DNA from 2 places in the Janthinobacterium sp. Mn2066 genome. Region 1 is predicted to be linked to the other one. Evidence: predicted binding sites of a transcription regulator. Region 1 holds the regulator's gene; the other holds the start of a gene.
What was found. Region 1 encodes FNR, which switches genes on or off when oxygen is low (the NO sensors DNR and NnrR bind a similar motif). Its sites were predicted from a motif close to TTGATNNNNATCAA; they were not measured.
Positions count from the first base shown of each region.

Region 1 (7,301 bases):
AACAGGCTCGAGCCCGTGATCGGCTTCATCAGCACCACGTCCGCTTCGGCCGCGCTGGAGATTTCTTCCAGGTGGTTGCGGGCAAAGGCATTGACCATCACCACGATGGGCTGGCGCTGGCCCGTCGCCGCCTCGCGGATGGCCTTGGCCGTGGCCAGGCCGTCCATCACCGGCATATGCCAGTCGGCCAGCACCACATCGTACGGTTCTTGTTGGGCCAGCCGTTCGCGGTATAGCGCGATGGCGGCGAAACCGGAATCGACCTGGTCGGCATTCCAGCCCCAGGCCTCGATCAGCTTGACGATCAGCTCGCGGCTGGTGCGGTTGTCGTCGGCCACCAGCAGGCGCAGCTGCCCCAGCGCCGGCGTGCGCCGTTCGGCCTCGGGCTGGGCCAGCACGTCGAAGGGCACGCTGAACCAGAAGCGGCTGCCCTTGCCTTCGCTGCTGGTAACGGCAATTTCACCGCCCATCATGTGGATCAGGTGCTTGCTGATGGCCAGCCCCAGGCCCGTGCCGCCGAAGCGCCGGGTGATGCTCTGGTCGCCCTGCGAGAAAGCGGTAAACAACTGTTCCTGCTGCTGGGCCGTCATGCCGATGCCCGTGTCGCGCACTTCGAAGCGCAGCCATGAACGGTTTTGCTGGCCCGGTTCGTCCTGCGCCAGGCTGACGGCCACCACCACTTCGCCGCTTTCCGTAAATTTGATGGCGTTGCCCGCCAGGTTGACGAGGATTTGCTGCAGCCGCTGGGCGTCGCCCACCAGGCGGCGCGGCACGTCCGGTTCGACGGCGATCGCCAGTTCCAGCTCCTTTTCGCCGGCATTCATGGTCATGGTGGTGGCCAGGGTATTCATCAGCTCATCGAGGTCGAATTCGATCGGCGACAAGTCCATGCGGCGCGCCTCGATCTTCGAGAAATCGAGCACGTCGTTCAGGATGCCCAGCAGCGACTGGCCCGCCACGCGCACCATGGTCAGGTATTTGCGCTGTTCCGTGTCGAGCCGGGTATTGCCCAGCAAATACACCATGCCCAGCACGGCATTCAGGGGCGTGCGGATTTCATGGCTCATATTGGCCACGAAATCGCTCTTCGCGCGGTTGGCCGCTTCGGCCCGGTCGCGCTCCTGTTCCAGCTCGCCGGCGCGCACCTCGACTTCCTGCTGCAGCCGTTCGCGCTCGCTCATCAAGCCATTGAAGGCGTCGGTCAGTTCGCCGATTTCGTCGCGCTGCTGCACCGGGATGGGCGTAAAGCGGCTGCCGCTGACGCGCAGGGCCAGCAAGGTGTCGCGCAGGCGCACCAGCGGCGACAGCAAACGCACGGTTACCCAGCCCAGCACCAGGGCGGCCAGCAGCGAGGCGAAGATACTCCACAGCACCAGCCGGTACAGCACGCCGTCGAACGGTTCGAAGGCGTCATCGACGGGCAAGGAGGCAGCCAGCAGCCAGTTGACCGATTTCAGGCGCTGGAAACTGTTGACGGCCGTCACGCCCTGGCTATTGGTGCTGATCATGCTGCCCTCGCCGTCCTGCTTGAGCAATTGCGTGGTGGCCAGATTGGCGTTTGGCGAACGGGGCTGCAGCAGGCGGCTGGTGTCCGGGTGCAGCACATACAGGGGCACGGGGTCGCGCGTGAGGACAAAATAATAGCCATTCTTGCCGACCTTGGCCTGGCGCAGATGGCCCAGCAGATTGTCCTTGTACAGGCGCAAGACGCCGATCACGATGCCCACTACCTCGCCCTGGCCATCGAGCACGGGAGCGACCATTTGCACGATGGGCAGGTGGCTGGTCTTGCCCAGCATGGGCTCGGTGATCATGGCGCGGCGCGTGCGCATCACCGTCTTGAAGTAGTCGCGGTCGGTCACATCGATGCCATTGCGCGCTGGAACCTGGGGCACGTCGGCCACCACCTTGCCCTGCTTGTCCAGCACCAGCACATCGTCAAACAGGGCCAGCACGGCCCGTTGTTCATAGTAGGTGCGCAACTGGCCGGCGTTCTGCATCAGTTCGGGGGGCTGGTGCTGCGCCGTCTGGGAGATGATGTCGAGCAACATCTGCAGCTTGTCGTCGAGTTCCTCCGCCGTGCGCGCGACCAGCGCCGCTTGCTGGCTCAGCAGCACGGTGGTGAAGTCGTCGCGCATGCGCTGCACCTGGATCATGGTGACCAGGGCGATCATGGCGATCGAGGTCAGGCTGGTGGCCAGGGCGACTTTTGCTTTGATGCCGAGAGGTTTCATGATTTATTTTCCTATCAATACCCTGGCTTGGCAAGCAATCAGCCTGTGCCTTTTCGCATTGCGGTGCTGGCGAGTACGGCGCTATAGCGAGGTTCCACGATGTTGCCATATAATTAAAGGATGGATGTCGCTATTTGTACTGTTTTTCGCTGAAATTGTCGCATGGCAACGTACTATGCAGTAAACTTGATGTTGCATTTTTCTAAAAGGTACAGACATGACTGAAGCGCTACTTTCGCCTATTCCACCCGTGGTTTCCGTGGAGGCGTTGCGCGCGCGCTGCTCGACGTGCAGCATGCACCAGCTGTGTTTGCCGATGGGCCTGGATGTGGGCGACATGGACCGCCTGGACCAGATCATCGGCCGCCGCCGCAAGGTGCCCCGTGGCGCTTCGCTGTTCCGCATCGGCGATGCATTCCAGAATCTGTATGCAATACGCCTGGGGCACTTCAAGACGTACCAGATCAATCCGGGTGGCGAAGAGCAGGTGACGGGATTCCAGATGGCCGGGGAACTGCTGGGCATGGACGCCATCAGCGCCGACCGCCACCATTGCAACGCGGTGGCGCTGGAAGACAGCGAAGTGTGTGAAATCCCGTTTTCCAGCCTGGAACAATTGCTGGGAAACATGCCGACCCTGCTGCGCCATTTTCACCGCATGATGAGCCAGGAAATCACGCGTGAGCAAAGCGTGATGTTGTTGTTGGGTAATATGCAGGCCACGCAGCGGTTTGCCGCCTTCATCGTCAACCTGGCCTCGCGCTACGAAGCGCGCGGTTATTCGGGCAGCAATTTCCAGCTGCGCATGTCGCGCGAAGAGATCGGCAACTACCTGGGGCTGACCATCGAAAGCGTCAGCCGTCTGCTGTCGAAATTCAAGAAGGAAGGCTGGCTGCGCGTGTCGAACCGCGAGATCGAGATCTTGCAGCCAGCAAAGTTGAAAGCCATTACGGCCGGTACCGACAACTGCAAATAGGTTTTACAGCTCTTCGTCGGCGCGCAGGGTAATCGCGCGCTGCACCGGCCAGCTCCAGATCCCCGACAAGCGCCACTCGCGCTTGTCGTTCTCCACCAGCACTTGCCAGCGGCTGCGTTCCAGCATCGGCAACGCTACCGAAAAATTCCCCTGTGCATCGGGCTGCACCAGCAGCCGGATATCTTTTTCCGGCAAGGTGGCGTGCGCCAGGTGCAGCTGCAGCGGCGCCTGGTAAGCCTTGCCGAAGCTGTGCACGGAACCCGTCAGCCGGCCTTGCGCCACGTCATAGGCCAGGCGGGTGTCCATGGCCAGGTTGCTGGCGACTGTATCGCGCCGCAAGTCCTGGTTGATGGCCTTGCCCTGCTTGTAATAATCGCCCACCACCAGCGCGTCGGGTTGCGTAAAGGCGATATAGCCCATGACACTGCCGACGATGACGGACAATCCAGGGCCCACCATCAGCAGCCAGGGCCAGCGGTGCTTATACCAGGGAGCGACGGGCGCCTGTAGCGGCGAGGGATGGGACATGGTTTTTCCTTTTCTTTAGCGCGGTACAAAAAACACCGCTTTTTCATGGACATGCAGCGAGGCGTCGTCGAGCGAAGTCAATGCAATGCCGATTTTGTTCGAGCCTTTGTCCCCCACGCCGTGCGGCGCGCGCAGGCGGATCGGCCAGGCCAGCGTTTCCGTCGGCTCGACGGTTACTTCATCGCGCGTGAGCAGGGTCAAGCCGGGCAAGCCATCGACCGTGATGCGGTAGGTCTGGCGCTGTTCCGACGTATTCATGATTTGCAGGCGATACACGTTTTCGATCATGCCGTCTTCCACTTCGCGCCCCAGCGAACCGCGGTCGCGGATCACGTCCAGTTTCAACGGCGTGCGCAAGAGCAAGGAACTGCCGACGGCGATGGTGATCAGGGCCAGGATGGCGGTGTAGACCAGCACGCGCGGGCGCATGGCGCGGCGGCGTATTTGTCGTGCATCAAAGTTGTTGGCCAGTGCATGGTCCGTGCTGTAGCGCACCAGTCCGCGCGGGCGCCTGATCTTGTCCATCACGCTGTTGCAGGCGTCCACGCAAGCGGCGCAGCCGATGCATTCATATTGCAAGCCCTTGCGGATATCGATGCCGGTCGGACACACCTGCACGCACAGGCTGCAATCGATGCAGGCGCCCAGCTGGGCGTCGCCACTGGCGGTTTTCTTGTTCAGCGCACCACGTGGTTCGCCGCGTTTCGCATCGTAGCTGACGATCAGGGTATCCTGGTCGAACATGGCGCTCTGGAAACGCGCATATGGGCACATGTATTTGCACACCTGTTCGCGCAGCCAGCCTGCATTGCCATAGGTGGCCAGGCTGTAGAACAAGACCCAGAACCATTCCCAGGGACCGAAGTTGAGCGTGCGTACTTCATGCGCCAATTCCTGTATCGGCGTGAAGTAGCCGACAAAGGTAAAACCTGTCCACAGGGCGATGGCGCCCCAGGCCATATGCTTGGCGGTTTTCTTGGCCGTCTTGCGCAAGGACGGGCCTTGCCGGTCGAGCGCCATGCGCGCGCTGCGCGTGCCTTCGATCTTGCGTTCGACCCACATGAAGATTTCCGTGTACACGGTTTGCGGGCAGGCGAAGCCGCACCAGACCCTGCCGGCGATGGCCGTGACAAGGAATAAAAGATAGGCGCAGATGATCAGCAGGGCCGCCAGGTAGATAAAATCCTGCGGCCACAGCACCACGCCGAAAATGTAGAACTTGCGCGTGGTCAAGTCGAACAGCAGCGCTTGCCTGCCGTTCCAGCTCAGCCACGGCAAGCCGTAGAACGCCAGCTGGGTCAGCCACAGGCAAACCCAGCGCCAGGTGGCGTAGCGTCCTTTGGCCTCGCGAGGGTAGATCTGCTCGCGGGCCGCGTACATCTGGATGACTTGAGGTTCGGACATTATTTTGCAGCTGGCTGGGGATTCGACAAGCTCCACACATAGGCCGACAGCACATGCACTTTCGATTCACCGAGGAATTCACCGAAGGCGGGCATGGTGTTGTTACGCCCCTTGCGGATGGTTTCCATGATGGTGTCGGCGCTGCCGCCATACAGCCAGATCTTGTCCGTCAGGTTGGGTGCACCCAACTGCTGGTTACCCTTGCCGTCCGCGCCATGGCAGGCCATGCAGGCGCCGAACTTGGCCTTGCCCAGCACCGACTTGATCGGGTCTGCGGTGGAACCGGACAGGCTCAGCACATAGTGGGCCACGTTCTCGATATCGGCTTCCGACCCCAGCGCTGCACCCATGGGCGGCATCTGCCCGTTGCGGCCGTGCAGGATGGTGGTCTTGATGACGTCCGGCTCGCCGCCGTACAGCCAGTCCCTGTCGGTCAGGTTGGGAAAACCCTTGTTGCCGCGCGCATCCGAGCCGTGGCATTGCGCGCAGTAGGTCAGGAACAGCCGCTGGCCAATGGCCAGCGCCTGCGGATCGGCCGCCACCGTTTTCAAGTCCTGGCGCAGGTACTTGTTGAACAGCGGGCCGTAATCGATTTGCGCTTTTTTCAGTTCTTCTTCGTACTGGCCCGAGGATTTCCAGCCCAGCTTGCCGGCATAGGTGCCCAGGCCAGGATACAGGAACAGATAGGCCAGCGCGAAGACAATGGTGATGTAGAACAGCCACATCCACCAGCGCGGCATCGGCGTGTTCAATTCCTTCAGATCATCGTCCCACACGTGGCCGGTAGTGCCGTCGGCAGGGGCGCCGGGCGCCACCTTGATCTTCGATTGCGAGTACAGCAGCACGCCGCAGCCGATGATGCCCAGCAGGGACAGCACGATGATGTAGATATTCCAGAACTCACTGGTAAAGTCAGACATGGGTCCGCTCCTCTGCTGTCACTGGGGCCGGCTGGTCGAGGATCTCGTCATCGAAGGGCAGCTGCGCCGCCGCCTCGATATCGCTCTTGCTGCGGCTGAAGGTCCACCACAGGATGCCCACGAACGTCGTAAAGGACACCACCGTCATGACGCTGCTGGCGCTGTCGAACAAGTTATCGATTGCCATGCTAATTCCTTGTTTTGATTAATGTACCGAGGCCTTGCAGATAGGCCACCAGGGCGTCTTCTTCCGTCTTGTCTTTCAGCTGTTCCGGCGCGGCGGTGATCTCTGCATCGCTGTACGGATCACCGAGGCGGCGCAGCGCGCGCATCTTCGGCATGATCTCGTCGGGCACCAGCTTGGTTTTCGCCAGCCAGGGGTAAGACGGCATGTTCGATTCGGGCACCACGTCGCGCGGGTTGTTCAAGTGCGTGCGGTGCCATTCATCGCTGTAGCGGCCGCCCACGCGCGCCAGGTCGGGCCCGGTGCGCTTGGAACCCCACTGGAACGGCCGGTCGTAGACGAACTCGCCGGCGACCGAATAATGGCCATAGCGTTCCGTTTCCGCGCGCAGCGGCCGCACCATCTGCGAGTGGCAGTTGTAGCAGCCTTCGCGCACGTAGATGTCGCGTCCGGCCAGGCGCAGCGGCGAGTACGGTTTCAGGCCGGCGACCGGTTCCGTGGTGCTCTTCTGGAAGAACAGGGGAACGATCTCGACGGCGCCGCCGACACTGATCACCAGGGTGACCAGGGCGATCAGCAGCCAGGGGTTTCTTTCAATCCATGCGTGTGAAAATTTCATTTGTCTGATGCTCCTGTCAGGCGTGCGCCGCGTTCAGTTCGGGGATGCGGGCGACGGGCAATTTGCTGCCGCGCAAGGTCATGTAGGTGTTGTAGCCCATGATGCACATGCCCGACAGATACAGCAGGCCGCCGGCCACGCGCACCACGTAGTAGGGATAGGTCGCTTTCACGCTCTCGACGAAGGTATAGGTCAGGGTGCCGTCCGGGTTGACGGCGCGCCACATCAAGCCTTGCATCACGCCGGCGATCCACATCGCGGCGATGTACAGCACGATACCGATGGTGGCCACCCAGAAATGCATGTCGACCAGGCGGGTGCTATACATTTTGGTGCTGCCCGCCAGGCGTGGCAGCAAATAATAAATCGAACCCATGGTGATGAAACCTACCCAGCCCAAAGCGCCGCCATGCACGTGGGCCACGGTCCAGTCGGT
Region 1 is NZ_JBMOUF010000019.1:60,102-67,402, reverse strand. It holds gene ACL9RI_RS26700 (response regulator) at 1-2,234, opposite strand, end outside; gene fnr (fumarate/nitrate reduction transcriptional regulator Fnr) at 2,452-3,210, shown strand; gene ACL9RI_RS26690 (FixH family protein) at 3,214-3,738, opposite strand; gene ccoG (cytochrome c oxidase accessory protein CcoG) at 3,754-5,142, opposite strand; gene ccoP (cytochrome-c oxidase, cbb3-type subunit III) at 5,142-6,062, opposite strand; gene ACL9RI_RS26675 (cbb3-type cytochrome oxidase subunit 3) at 6,055-6,249, opposite strand; gene ccoO (cytochrome-c oxidase, cbb3-type subunit II) at 6,251-6,865, opposite strand; gene ccoN (cytochrome-c oxidase, cbb3-type subunit I) at 6,882-7,301, opposite strand, start outside.

Region 2 (2,870 bases), on a different contig from region 1:
AGCGACGGGGCTAGCTGGAAGGCCAGGCTTTTCAGGAAGGAATCGCTGTCGTCGATCAGCACGGTCAGGGTCGGATGGGTGTAGACGGGCAGTTGCATAGGTCACCTTGGGCGGTGGGAGGGGGAGAAACGATAGTGCTGGGGAAATTCCAGCCGGAAGATGGCGTACGCGCCTTCACGCGCGATGCAGTCGATGCGCGCATGCCAGGCGTGCATGATTTGCCGGCACAGCGCCAGGCCGATGCCGCTGCCGTTGTGCGCCGGATACGAATAAAAGCGGTCGAAGATCAGCGGCAGGCGGTTGCGCGCGATGCCGCAGCCCGTGTCGATGAACAGCAGGCGCGGCACGGCGCGCGCACCATCGATGACGATGCGCACACGGCCCTTGCCGGCGCGCTGTATGCTTTTCAGCGCATTGCGCAGCAGGTTCAGCAGGATCACCACGCACAGTTCCGACTGGCCGGCAAACCGGAAATCGGCCCGCAGCTCGACCTTGACGATGTCGCGCTGCGCGCTGCTGGTGAACGGGTAGCGGCGCAGCACGGCCGTCACGCTGTCGTGCATGGAAACCGACTCGCTCGCTTCGAGCTTGCGGCTGACGGCGCTGGCGCTGAGCAGGAACAGATCGACCATATGGTGCATATGGCGCACTTCGAACTGGATGCGGGCCAGCGCTTCCAGGCTCGCGGCATCCGACTCCATCGTTGCACGCTGCTGCAGCCATCGCTGCAGGCCCCGTACATTGGCTTCGACGCTGACCAGCGGCGTGCGCAATTCATGCGCCACGCTGCCCAGGCCAGCGGCCAGGCCCGCCAGCTTTTCCTGCGCCCCCACATGGCGGCCCACCTTGACCACGCACAGCACGGCGATCGTGAACCAGTGCACTGGCAGTTGCTGCAGCACCGCGCGTTGCAGCAGGAAGGCAGGATCGCCCAGCACGGCAAAAGCCAGGCAGGCCAGCACGGTGCCGCCCAGGTAAGCGAGCAAGGCGATGCGGGTATCGAAGTGGAACAGCACGATCAGCGCCACCAGCAGGGAATGCACCCACAGCGTCGAGGCGTGGTTCATCAGGAACATGAAGGTGAAAAAGAAGGGCAGCTCGAAGCTCAAGCCGAGGAACAGATACATGCTGAAGCAGCGGTTGCTGAAGCGGGCCGGCCACAGCGCAGGCAGGAACAGCAGCCCGGCCAGCGCGCGCAGGGCCAGTGATTCGTATTCCTGCGGAAAAAAAGTGTGCCACAGCATGTAATACAAGGGCATGCCGACGGCGCCGATGACGGCCAGCGCGCGCACCTGTTTACGCCGTAGTGGCAGGTGTTCGAGGGCGTCGTGGAAATGCAGGAAAGGCTGGAGCAGCTTGCCTGGCCATTGTTTTCCAGCAGGGGACTGCGCTTGCGTCATGGTGGGGGACGGTACTCATTGATGTGTATCAGTACAACATGATCGGCGCATTTCCTTTTGAAAACAGCGCTATTGCTCTGTTCGTTGAGCTGTATCAATCACTGGCCATGCGGCTCGCGCATGTTGGACGCGGTAATTCCCCCCGCAACCACTTCAGGAGTCCCTCATGTTGACCGCTATTTCCTCCCCGGCTATCCGTGCCGAACTGCAATTGCCTGCCTTTGTCCGCCAGCGCATGGACGAGCACTATGTCGAGCGCATCGCCAAGCTGCTGGGCGGCGAGCACTTGCACCAGTGGCAAACCGTGCCGACTGGCGCGGTGATGCTCGCTGGCAATGATTATCTGAACATCGCTGCCGAACCCGCCTTGCTGGCGGCGCAGGCGCAAGTCTTGCAGGGCGGCGGCGCGATGCTGATGTCGTCCGTCTTCCTGCAGGAGGGCAGCCGCCAGCACCGGCTCGAGCACAAGCTGGCGACCTTCCTCGGCAGCGAAGCATGCGTGCTGGCGCAATCGGGCTGGGCCGCCAACGTGGGCTTGCTGCAAAGCCTGGCCGGTCCCGGCATTCCCGTCTACCTCGACATGCAGGCCCATGCGTCGCTGTGGGAAGGGGTGCAGTCGGCGCAAGCCGTGGCGCATGCGTTTTTGCATAATGATGGCGCCCATCTGCAGCGCCAGGTGGACAAGCATGGTCCCAGCATCATCGTCGTCGATGCCTTGTACAGTACGAATGGCAGCGTCGCGCCCTTGCTGGAGATGGTGGAAATTGCCGAGCGCAGCGGCAGCATGCTGATCGTCGACGAATCGCACTCGCTGGGCACGCACGGTCCGCAGGGCGCGGGCCTGGTGGTGGAACTGGGACTGGCCGAACGCGTGCATTTCCGTACGGCCTCATTAGCCAAGGCGTTTGCGGGCCGGGCCGGGCTGATCACCTGTTCGGCCCAATTCAAGGGCTATTTTTTGTCGGCCTCGCGGCCCGCCATCTTCAGTTCTTGCCTGCTGGAACATGAACTGGCCTGGTTCGACGCGGCGCTCGATTGCATCCGCGCCGCCGATAGCCGCCGCGCTGCCTTGCGCCGCCACAGCGTGCTGCTGCGCCAGGGCCTGGCCGAGCTCGGCTACAACGTCAGCGATGGCAGCGAGCAAATTATCGCGCTGGAAGCGGGCAGCGAGCCCGATACTTTAAAGTTGCGCAAGGCGCTGGAACGCCACGGCATCTATGGCGCCGTGTTTTGCGCACCGGCCACGCCGAAAAATCGTTCGCTGGTGCGCCTGACCTTGAATGCCGGCTTGCGTGACGATGAATGCCAGCGCCTGCTGGCCGCCTGCGCCGCCATCCGCGATGACGTGGGCATGGCCAATTGGCCTTCCACGCGGCGCTTGCGCAAGCTGGCGCTGGTCTGAGTGACTACAGGGGCCGGCTTGCCAGCTGGCCCAGCAGGTTGGACAGGGCGTCGAGCTGGTCTGCTGGC
Region 2 is NZ_JBMOUF010000001.1:560,370-563,239, forward strand. It holds gene ACL9RI_RS02420 (response regulator) at 1-98, opposite strand, end outside; gene ACL9RI_RS02425 (sensor histidine kinase) at 102-1,400, opposite strand; gene cqsA (alpha-hydroxyketone-type quorum-sensing autoinducer synthase) at 1,567-2,802, shown strand; gene ACL9RI_RS02435 (MarR family winged helix-turn-helix transcriptional regulator) at 2,807-2,870, opposite strand, start outside.
Region 2: a site for FNR is predicted at 1,485-1,498, ahead of cqsA (alpha-hydroxyketone-type quorum-sensing autoinducer synthase). Genes of this name have one in related genera too.